DNA from 2 places in the Sphaerisporangium cinnabarinum genome. Region 2 is predicted to be linked to the other one. Evidence: riboswitches for the same ligand, from Rfam matches in the RefSeq annotation. Region 2 holds a riboswitch; the other holds the start of a gene.
The links. A riboswitch is a leader RNA that binds a small molecule or an ion and turns the genes downstream of it on or off. The one in region 2 is predicted to bind FMN.
Positions count from the first base shown of each region.

Region 1: it holds a riboswitch for FMN, as region 2 does, so the genes downstream of both, pnuC (nicotinamide riboside transporter PnuC) here and ribD (bifunctional diaminohydroxyphosphoribosylaminopyrimidine deaminase/5-amino-6-(5-phosphoribosylamino)uracil reductase RibD) in region 2, are expected to answer to the same signal.

Region 1 covers NZ_JBVHRG010000011.1:85,841-90,044, forward strand. Annotated here, with positions in the region: gene ACZ4MO_RS15900 (3' terminal RNA ribose 2'-O-methyltransferase Hen1) at 1-214, opposite strand, end outside; gene ACZ4MO_RS15905 (MOSC domain-containing protein) at 406-867, opposite strand; gene ACZ4MO_RS15910 (TetR family transcriptional regulator) at 952-1,710, shown strand; FMN riboswitch at 1,894-2,017, shown strand; gene pnuC (nicotinamide riboside transporter PnuC) at 2,167-2,877, shown strand; gene ACZ4MO_RS15920 (acyl-CoA dehydrogenase family protein) at 3,041-4,204, shown strand, end outside.
Region 2 covers NZ_JBVHRG010000004.1:185,567-189,770, reverse strand. Annotated here, with positions in the region: gene ACZ4MO_RS08130 (riboflavin synthase) at 1-439, opposite strand, end outside; gene ribD (bifunctional diaminohydroxyphosphoribosylaminopyrimidine deaminase/5-amino-6-(5-phosphoribosylamino)uracil reductase RibD) at 439-1,584, opposite strand; FMN riboswitch at 1,741-1,866, opposite strand; gene rpe (ribulose-phosphate 3-epimerase) at 2,145-2,813, opposite strand; gene ACZ4MO_RS08115 (GNAT family N-acetyltransferase) at 2,866-3,474, shown strand; gene ACZ4MO_RS08110 (HipA domain-containing protein) at 3,629-4,204, opposite strand, start outside.

The DNA of each region.
Region 1 (4,204 bases), on a different contig from region 2:
ACCGCTTGTTCCGCACGATCCCCACCGGGTCGACCTCGAGCAAGAGCGCGGCCTCGCACCGCTCCGCCGTCGCCTCGGGGTAGAAGACGTGCGCGCGGCCGACGGGAAGGTCGAACACCTGCGCCCGGTCCGGGTGCTTGTGCAGCAGGTAGCCGAGGTCGGTGGCGTCGTCGAGCGTCCCGGGGGACGCCGTCGCGGCGAGGGTCACGAGCATGGCCGCCATGGTGCCACCCGGCGGGGCCCACGGCACCGGGTTTGTGGACGACCTCCGGGCCTGTGGACGGCCGTCGTCTCACCCGCCCCGGCCGTCGACGCGGAGGCCATCCCGGGTCTACCGTCGAAGCACGGGCGCCGCTGCCGACGGCACGCGCCCGGCCACCGTCGGACCGGAGGCCGCCCCGGGGCTCACGCCCCGCCGGCGGCCGCCTCGTCCCACACCACGACGTCGCCGGCCCGGACCGTGCCGGACGACAGCAGACGGCACACGACGCCGCCCCGCGCGTGCATCGCGCGCATCGCGCCGGGCGCGATCCAGTCGTCGAGCAGCCGGCACGGCGCGGCGATCCGCAGCACCTGGAGCTCGACGTCCCCGATCCGCAGGAACGAGCCGGGCTTCGTGGGCAGGTCGCCGTGGGTGAGCGTGACGTTGCGCCGCGTGAGACCGGGGTCGATCTCGTGCCCGAGGTCCGCGGAGGCGGCCGCGAGGTCGGTGAGCGTCTGGATCGTCACGTGCCGGTGCTTCGACCCGTGGTACCGGTCGCCGACGAGGCCCCTGCCCTCCTCGGCCTCGACCGACGCGACGACCCGCGTCGGCAGCCGACGGGCCTTCGCGACGTGGATCGCGTGCACGCGGGGCTGGTCCGGCATGGCACCAGCCTCGCACCCGGCGCCGCCGCCGGGCCACCGCCCCCGGGCCGGGCGAGCGCCGGGTACCGGTGTACCGTCCGGTGCATGACCGACGTCCGCAGCCGCACCCATGCCCAGGCCGTCGACGCAGCGATCGAGCTCTTCACCCGCAAGGGCTACGAGCAGACGACCGTCGAGGAGATCGCCGACGCCGCCCAGGTCAGCCGCGCCACCTTCTTCCGCCGCTACGGGTCCAAGGAGGACGTGGTCTTCGCGGACCACGAGCTCCTGCTCGACGAGGTCGTCGTCATGCTCGCCGCGACGCGGCCCGTGCCCGACGCCGAGGGTCACCTCACGCCCGACCCGACGGTCGACCCGTACCTCGAGGTGTGCCGCGCGGCGCGGCTGGTGTTCGACCACCACGTCGGGCAGCGCGAGACCTCCCTGGCCCGCTGGCAGCTCCTCCAGCAGGTGCCCGCCCTGCGCGACCGCGAGCTCGTCACGACCCACCGCTACGAGCGCGCGTTCACGGCGTACCTGCGCGACGCGCTCCCGCCGGACGAGCGTCGCTCGACGGCGTCCATCGCGTTCGCGGCGTCCGTCGTCGCGGTGCACAACGCGCTCCTGCGCCGGTGGCTGCGCTCCCCCGAGCAGGACCTGCGCCCCCAGCTCGAGGAGGCGTTCGCGGACCTGCGCCGCGCCGCCGTCGGCCGGTACGCCGCGCCGGACGGCGCCGCCCAGGAGCGCAGCGGGGACGGCGTGCCCGCGGCGCGCCGCGTCGTCGTGACCGTGGTGGACGCGGACGCGGACGCGCAGGGCGTCGCGGACGACGTCGCGCGCGCCGTCCGCGACGCCCTGGCCTGACCCCTCCCGCCCCGCCCCGCCGAACAGGTGGTCCTGGTCCGTCTGCGCCCGCGGACGGACCAGGACCACCTGCTCGGCGGCGCAGGATCGCCTCGTGTCCCAGTCCGTGGGACGGTGCGGGGCGAGTCCTGTGCCGGGGGAATGCGCGAGTAGCATCGGCGGTTGCAGAACGCAGTACGCACGAACGTGCTCCGGGGTCGGTGCAATTCCGAGCCGGCGGTGACAGTCCGCGACCCGCGCCCACGCGCGGTTGACCTGGTGGAACTCCAGGACCGACGGTGACAGTCCGGATGGGAGGAAGCACGTGCGGCGCGGCCGTCCTCGGCCGGGCTCTCGCGAGCCCGCGCGACGGGGCGCGGCCTCGCCGTGGTGAGCGACGCCGTCGGGCCCCGTGGCCCGGCAATGCCGCCCGCCCTCACCCCGGAGCGCTCGTGCCCGGGAGGACGAGGACATCCGATGGACCTGATCCACGCGCTGTTCGACGCGCAGCTGACGATCGGCGGCCAGCACCTGCTGTGGCGCGAGATCGTGGGCAACGGGTTCGGCCTGGCGTCGGCGCTGGGCGGCATGCGGCGCAAGGTGTGGGCGTGGCCGGTGGGCATCGTCGGCAACCTCCTGCTGCTCACGGTGTTCCTCGGCGCGGTGTTCGCGACGCCCAACCCCGTCAACCTGCTCGGCCAGGCCGGTCGCCAGGTCATGTTCGTCGTGGTCTCGGTGTACGGGTGGGTGCAGTGGCGCAAGACCCAGGCGCGGCTCGGCGACGCCGACGCGGACAGCCACGGCGTCGCCGTCGTGCCGCGCTGGGCGTCGTGGCGCCAGCGCGCGTTCCTCGTCGTCGCGCTCGTGGGCGGCACGGCGCTGCTGACCCCCGTGTTCCGCGCGCTCGAGTCGTACGAGCCGGTCTGGGCCGACGCGTGGATCTTCATGGGCTCGCTGCTCGCGACGTACGGCATGGCGAAGGGCTGGGTCGAGTTCTGGCTCGTCTGGGTCGCCGTCGACGTCGTGGGCGTGCCGCTGCTGATCTCCGCCGGCTTCTACGCGTCCGCGTTCATGTACGTGTTCTACGGCGCGTTCACGCTCGTCGGGTTCTTCGTGTGGTGGCGCGTCAACCGCCGCGCGGCCGCCGCTGCCGAGGCGGACGCCGCGGCGGCGGGCGCGCCCGCCTGACCGCCGGCCGCCCAGTCCAGCCACCTCGATACCCCGTCTCGATTGACTGAGACGGGGTATCGCTGCACTATGGGAGGGACCGCCGCCGACGCCGGGCCCGCACCCCGGGCAACCGCGTCGAGGACGGTCGACCGACCGCAGCCGCCCTCCCAGGGGAGCACCGATGCCCACCACCCCGATCATGCCCGGCGTCACCGAGCCCACCTACGACCTCGCGACCCCGCTCGACCTCGACTACGCCGGCGCGTTCGCCGACGCGACCGAGGAGGACCGCGCCCACCTGCAGCGCGTCCGGCAGTTCGTCCAGGACGAGGTGCTGCCCGTCATCGACGACTACTGGGAGCGTGCCGAGGTCCCGTTCGACCTCGTCAAGCGCATGGGCGAGCTCGACCTGCTGCGCGACGGTGTCGACGTCGACGGTCGTCCGCACGTGAGCCAGCTCGCGGCAGGCCTCGCCGCCATGGAGATGTCGCGCGGCGACGGCTCCGTCGCGACGATCTGCGGCGTCCAGGGCGGTCTCGCGCTGCGCAGCATCCAGATGCTCGGCTCCGACGAGCAGCGGGCGAAGTACGCCGAGCCGATGGCGCGCGGGGAGATCCTCGGTGCGTTCGCGCTCACCGAGCCCACCCACGGCTCGGACTCCGTCTCGCTCGAGACGACGGCGCGCAAGGAGACGCGCGACGGCGTCGAGGGCTACGTGCTGAACGGCGAGAAGAAGTGGATCGGCAACGGGTCGTCGGGCCACATCACGGTCGTGTGGGCGCGCCTCGTCGGCGACGACGGCGATGGTCAGGTCCACGGGTTCGTCGTGCCGCAGGACACCCCGGGCTACACGGGCACGACCATCACCGGCAAGGTGTCGCTCCGCGCGATCTGGCAGGCGCACGTCGTGCTCGACGACGTGTTCGTCCCCGCCGAGAACGCCCTGCCGGGCGCGCGGTCGTTCAAGGACACCTCGCGCGTGCTCTTCGCGACCCGCCTCGGGGTGGCGTGGGCCGCCGTCGGGCACGCGGTCGCGTGCTACGAGGCCGCGGTCGCGTACGCGAAGCAGCGCGTCCAGTTCGGGCGCCCGCTCGCCGCGAACCAGATGGTGCAGGAGCGCCTCACCCGGATGCTCTCGACGATCACGCAGCTCCAGCTCCTCGTCGCGCAGATGACGCGGCTCGACGAGGCGGGGACGCTCACCGGCCCGCAGGCGTCGCTCGCGAAGTACACGTGCACCCGCGGGGCGCGCGAGGTCGCGGCGAACGCGCGCGACCTGCTCGGCGGCAACGGGATCCTGCTCCAGAACCGCGTCGCGCGGCACTTCGCCGACATCGAGGCCCTG
Region 2 (4,204 bases):
CCCCGCTCACCGCGATCGAACCCTTCTCCGCCACGTACCGGGTCAGACCCGCAGGGGCGGAGAACACCAGGTCGTCCCAGCGCTCCCCCGGCGCGCGGCTCACGAGCGCGCCCACACCGTCCACGTGCCCCTGCACCACGTGACCACCCAGCCGCGCGTCCGCCCGGACGGCCCGCTCCAGGTTCACCGGCGACCCCGCGACGAGGTCACCCAGCGCCGTGCGCCGCAGCGACTCCGGCATGACGTCCGCCGTGAACGACCCGTCGCCCCCGAGGCTCGTGACCGTCAGGCACACCCCGTTCACCGCGATCGAGTCGCCCAGGCCTGCGTCCGACACGGCCAGCGGCCCCTCGACCGTCAGCACCGCGTCCTCCCCCTCGCCGCCCGGGAACCCGATACCCCGGACCCTCCCGATCTCCTCCACGATCCCCGTGAACATCAACCCACCCGTCCTTCCACGCTCTTCCTGGACACCACCAGCGCGTCGTCCCCGACGCGCCTCACCTCCACCGTGCGGAACCGGTGCGCGTCGGCGATCGTCGCCACGCCCAGCCCGTCCACCGCCCGTCGACCGCTCCCCAGCAGCACCGGGGCCACGTACGCGTGCAGCTCGTCCACCGCACCCGCGGCCAGGAACGCCGTCGCCAGCGTCGGACCGCCCTCCACCAGCACGTGCCGCACCTCCCGCTCCGCGAGCCTCTCCAGCACCTCACCGACGTCCCGCGTCAGCACGTGCACCAGCTCGCCGCCCGCCGCGCGCACCCGCGCCGTCGGCGGGATCCCCCGCAGCCCGACCACCACCCGCATCGGCTGGTGCTCCGCCAGACGCACGGCGCTCACGGGGTTCTGCGCTGCGGTGCGCGAGGAGTCGTGGGTGCGGACCCGCGCGGTGAGCGCCGGGTCGTCGGCCAGGAGCGTGCCCGTGCCGACGACGATCGCGTCGACCTCCGCGCGCACGCGGTGGGCGTGCTCGCGCGCCGCGGGCCCGGTGATCCACCGGCTCGTCCCGTCCTCGGCGGCGACGTAGCCGTCGAGCGTCGTGGCCGTCTTGAGCGTCACGTACGGCGTGCCGCGCCGGACGGCCGTGAGCCACACGCGCAGGAGCTCCTCACCCTCTGCGGCGCGCAGGCCGCGCACGACGCGCACCCCTGCGGCACGCAGCCGGTGCGCGCCGCCCGTGGCGACGGGGTTCGGGTCGTCGACGGCGAGCACGACCTCCGCCACGCCCGCCGCGACGAGCGCGTCGGCGCACGGGCCGGTACGACCGGTGTGGGCGCACGGCTCGAGCGTGACGACCGCCGTCGCGCCGGTGACGTCGACGCCGCGCGCCCGTGCGTCGGCGAGTGCCGCTGCCTCCGCGTGCGGCGTCCCTGCGCCCCGGTGCCACCCCTCGGCGAGCACGGGCCGCGGGTGCGGGTCGAGCGAGCCGGGGGGCGCGCCCTCGGCCACGGGTGCGCCGGCCGGTGGGCCCAGCAGGACGCACCCGACGCGGGGGTTCGGCCCGTGCGCCGGTCCTCGGGCAGCCAGCGCGAGCGCGCGCGCCATCGCGGCGTCGATCGTCAGGGTGCGGGGGTGCTCGCCCATCGTCCTCCTCCCGGGCACGGGCGCTCCGGGGTGAGGGCGGGCGGCGGGTCGAGCCACGAAGGCCCGACGGCGTCGCTCACCACGGCGAGGCCGCCACCTCGCGACGGGTGCACCGACGGGTCGCCGGAGCACCACGCGCCGAGGCGTGGCCGCGCCGCACGTGCTTCCTCCCATCCGGACTTTCACCGTCGGTCCTGGAGTTCCACCAGGTCAACCGCGCGTGGGCGCGGGTCGCGGACTGTCACCGCCGGCTCGGAATTGCACCGACCCCGGAGCACGTTCGTGCGTACTGCGTTCTGCAACCGCCGATGCTACTCCGGTATCCCCTGCGACAGGGAGGTCGGTGGTCCGTCGAGACGTCTGCGGCCCGAGGCGAGGACGGCCTTCCCGACAGGTGAGCTCTCCCGAGCCGCGGGTCTCCCCGCGTCGACGCCCGGTCTTCGGTGCTGATTGGTGAGTCTCACGCGGTCGGTGGGTCGAGGGATCTGCGCTTGGCACACTATTTTATCGGAGACAGAGAAGGGGCTCTCGCCGCGGAGAGCCCCTTCCTCGCTCCCGGATCAGTGGGCGTGCGCCGACGCCTCCGCCAGCTCGCGCAGCGCCTGGATCTCCGCCGGCACGTTCTCCGCCCCGTACACCGCCGACCCGGCGACGAAGACGTTCGCCCCCGCGTCCGCAGCCCGCTCGATCGTCGTGCGCGACACTCCCCCGTCGACCTGGATCCACACGTCGAGGCCCGACTCGCTCACGGCCTCGCGCGCCCGCCGGATCTTGGGCAGCGTCCCCTCGATGAAGGACTGCCCGCCGAAGCCCGGCTCGACCGTCATGACGAGGATCATGTCCACCTCGGTCAGCAGGTCCAGGAAGGGCTCCACGGGCGTGGCAGGGCGCAGCGCGACCCCCGCGCGGGCTCCCAGGCGCCGGAGCTCGCGAGCGAGCCGCACAGGGGCAGCAGCGGCCTCGGCGTGGAACGTGACCGACGCCGCGCCCGCCTCCGCGTACGACGGCGCCCAGCGGTCCGGGTCCTCGATCATGAGGTGCGCGTCGATGGGGACGGGCGACACCTGCGCCAGGCGCTCGAACACCGGCAGCCCGAGCGTCAGGTTCGGCACGAAGTGGTTGTCCATGACGTCGACGTGCGCGTAGTCCGCCGTGGCGATCGCGTTCAGGTCGCGCTCGAGGTTCGCGAAGTCGGCGGACAGGATGCTCGGTGCGATGAGGGCTGCCATGCGCCCCAGCCTAGGGGCGCGGGCCGGCGCCCGGCGCTCGTACCCTCGTCGCGTGAGCGACCTCCCCTCCCCCGCCCCCGGTCCGATCCCCGCCGCGTTCCCCCTCGCGCCCGACCGACCCGTGCCCGTGCCCGCCGTGACGGTCCGCCCGGCGACGGTGCACGACCTGCCCCGCGTCGCCGAGATCGCCGCCCCGTTCGTCCGCGACACGTGCGTGACGTTCGAGGAGGAGGTCTGGGACGTCCCGGCGGGGCACCGCAAGCTCGACGACGTCGCTGCGCGCGGCCTGCCGTTCCTCGTCGCCGAGGTGGAGGGTCCGGCCGAACCGGGCTCCCCGCGCGGCACCGTCGTCGCGGGCTACGCGTACGCGTCCGCCTGGCGCCCCAAGCCCGCCTACCGGCACACCGCCGAGGACACGATCTACCTCGACCCGGCCCACGCCGGGCGCGGCGTCGGCACGGCGCTGCTCGCCGCGCTCCTGGAGGCGCTGGCCGCCGCGGGGGTCCGGCAGGTCGTCTCCGTCGTCGCCGACGTCCCCGAGGCCGCCGGGTCGCTCCCGCTGCACCGCCGCTTCGGCTTCGTGGAGGCGGGTCGCCTGACCGCCGTCGGGTTCAAGCACGGCCGCTGGGTCGACACGATCCTGCTCCAGCGCTCGCTCTGATCATGTCGACGCCGCTGCGCGACGACCGGCCCAGGTGCCCGTCGTCGCGCAGCGGCCGACCAGGCGGTCCTGGTGGGTGGAGCGGGCGGTCCTGGTGGGTGGGGGGCACGCGGACCCGCCACGACCACCTGCTCGGCGCGAGAGGAGGCCGTGCTCAGGCGACCAAGCCGCGGCGGAGGTCGGCGGTGCGCCGCTCGACCGTGCGCCAGGCGTGCCGGCTCACGCCGGGGTGGGCGTCGCGGTCGATGTCCGCGAGCGCCGCGAGGAGTCCGTCGAGGGTCTGGGCGACGACGCGCTGGGCGCGTCGGCGGGGCAGCCCCCAGGTGGCGCCCTCGGTGACGAGGTGGTCGGTGGTGAGTCGGTCCATGTCGCGTTCGCCGGCGACGTCCATGGCGAAGACGCGGGAGGCGTGGTCGTGGTGGAGGTGCATGGCGATGTCGTAGGCGGGGGCGAGGCGGACGGTGCCGTCGGCGTGGCGCAGGACGGAGATGTTCTTGGCGTGGGCGTCGGTGTTGCCGAGGGCGAGGTTGAGGGTGGTGAGGGCGAGGAGGGGGTCGGGGCGGGTGCCGTCGTCGCGCAGGGTGCGGGCGATGGCGGCGAGGGAGGGGAAGCGGCGGCCGTGCTGGAACTTGCGTTCGGGGTCGCGGGTGTTGATGCCGAGGGCCTGGGCGGCGTCCTCCTGGTGGAGGCGTGCGGTGCCGGTGGGTTCGTCGGGGTCGGGGACGCGGTC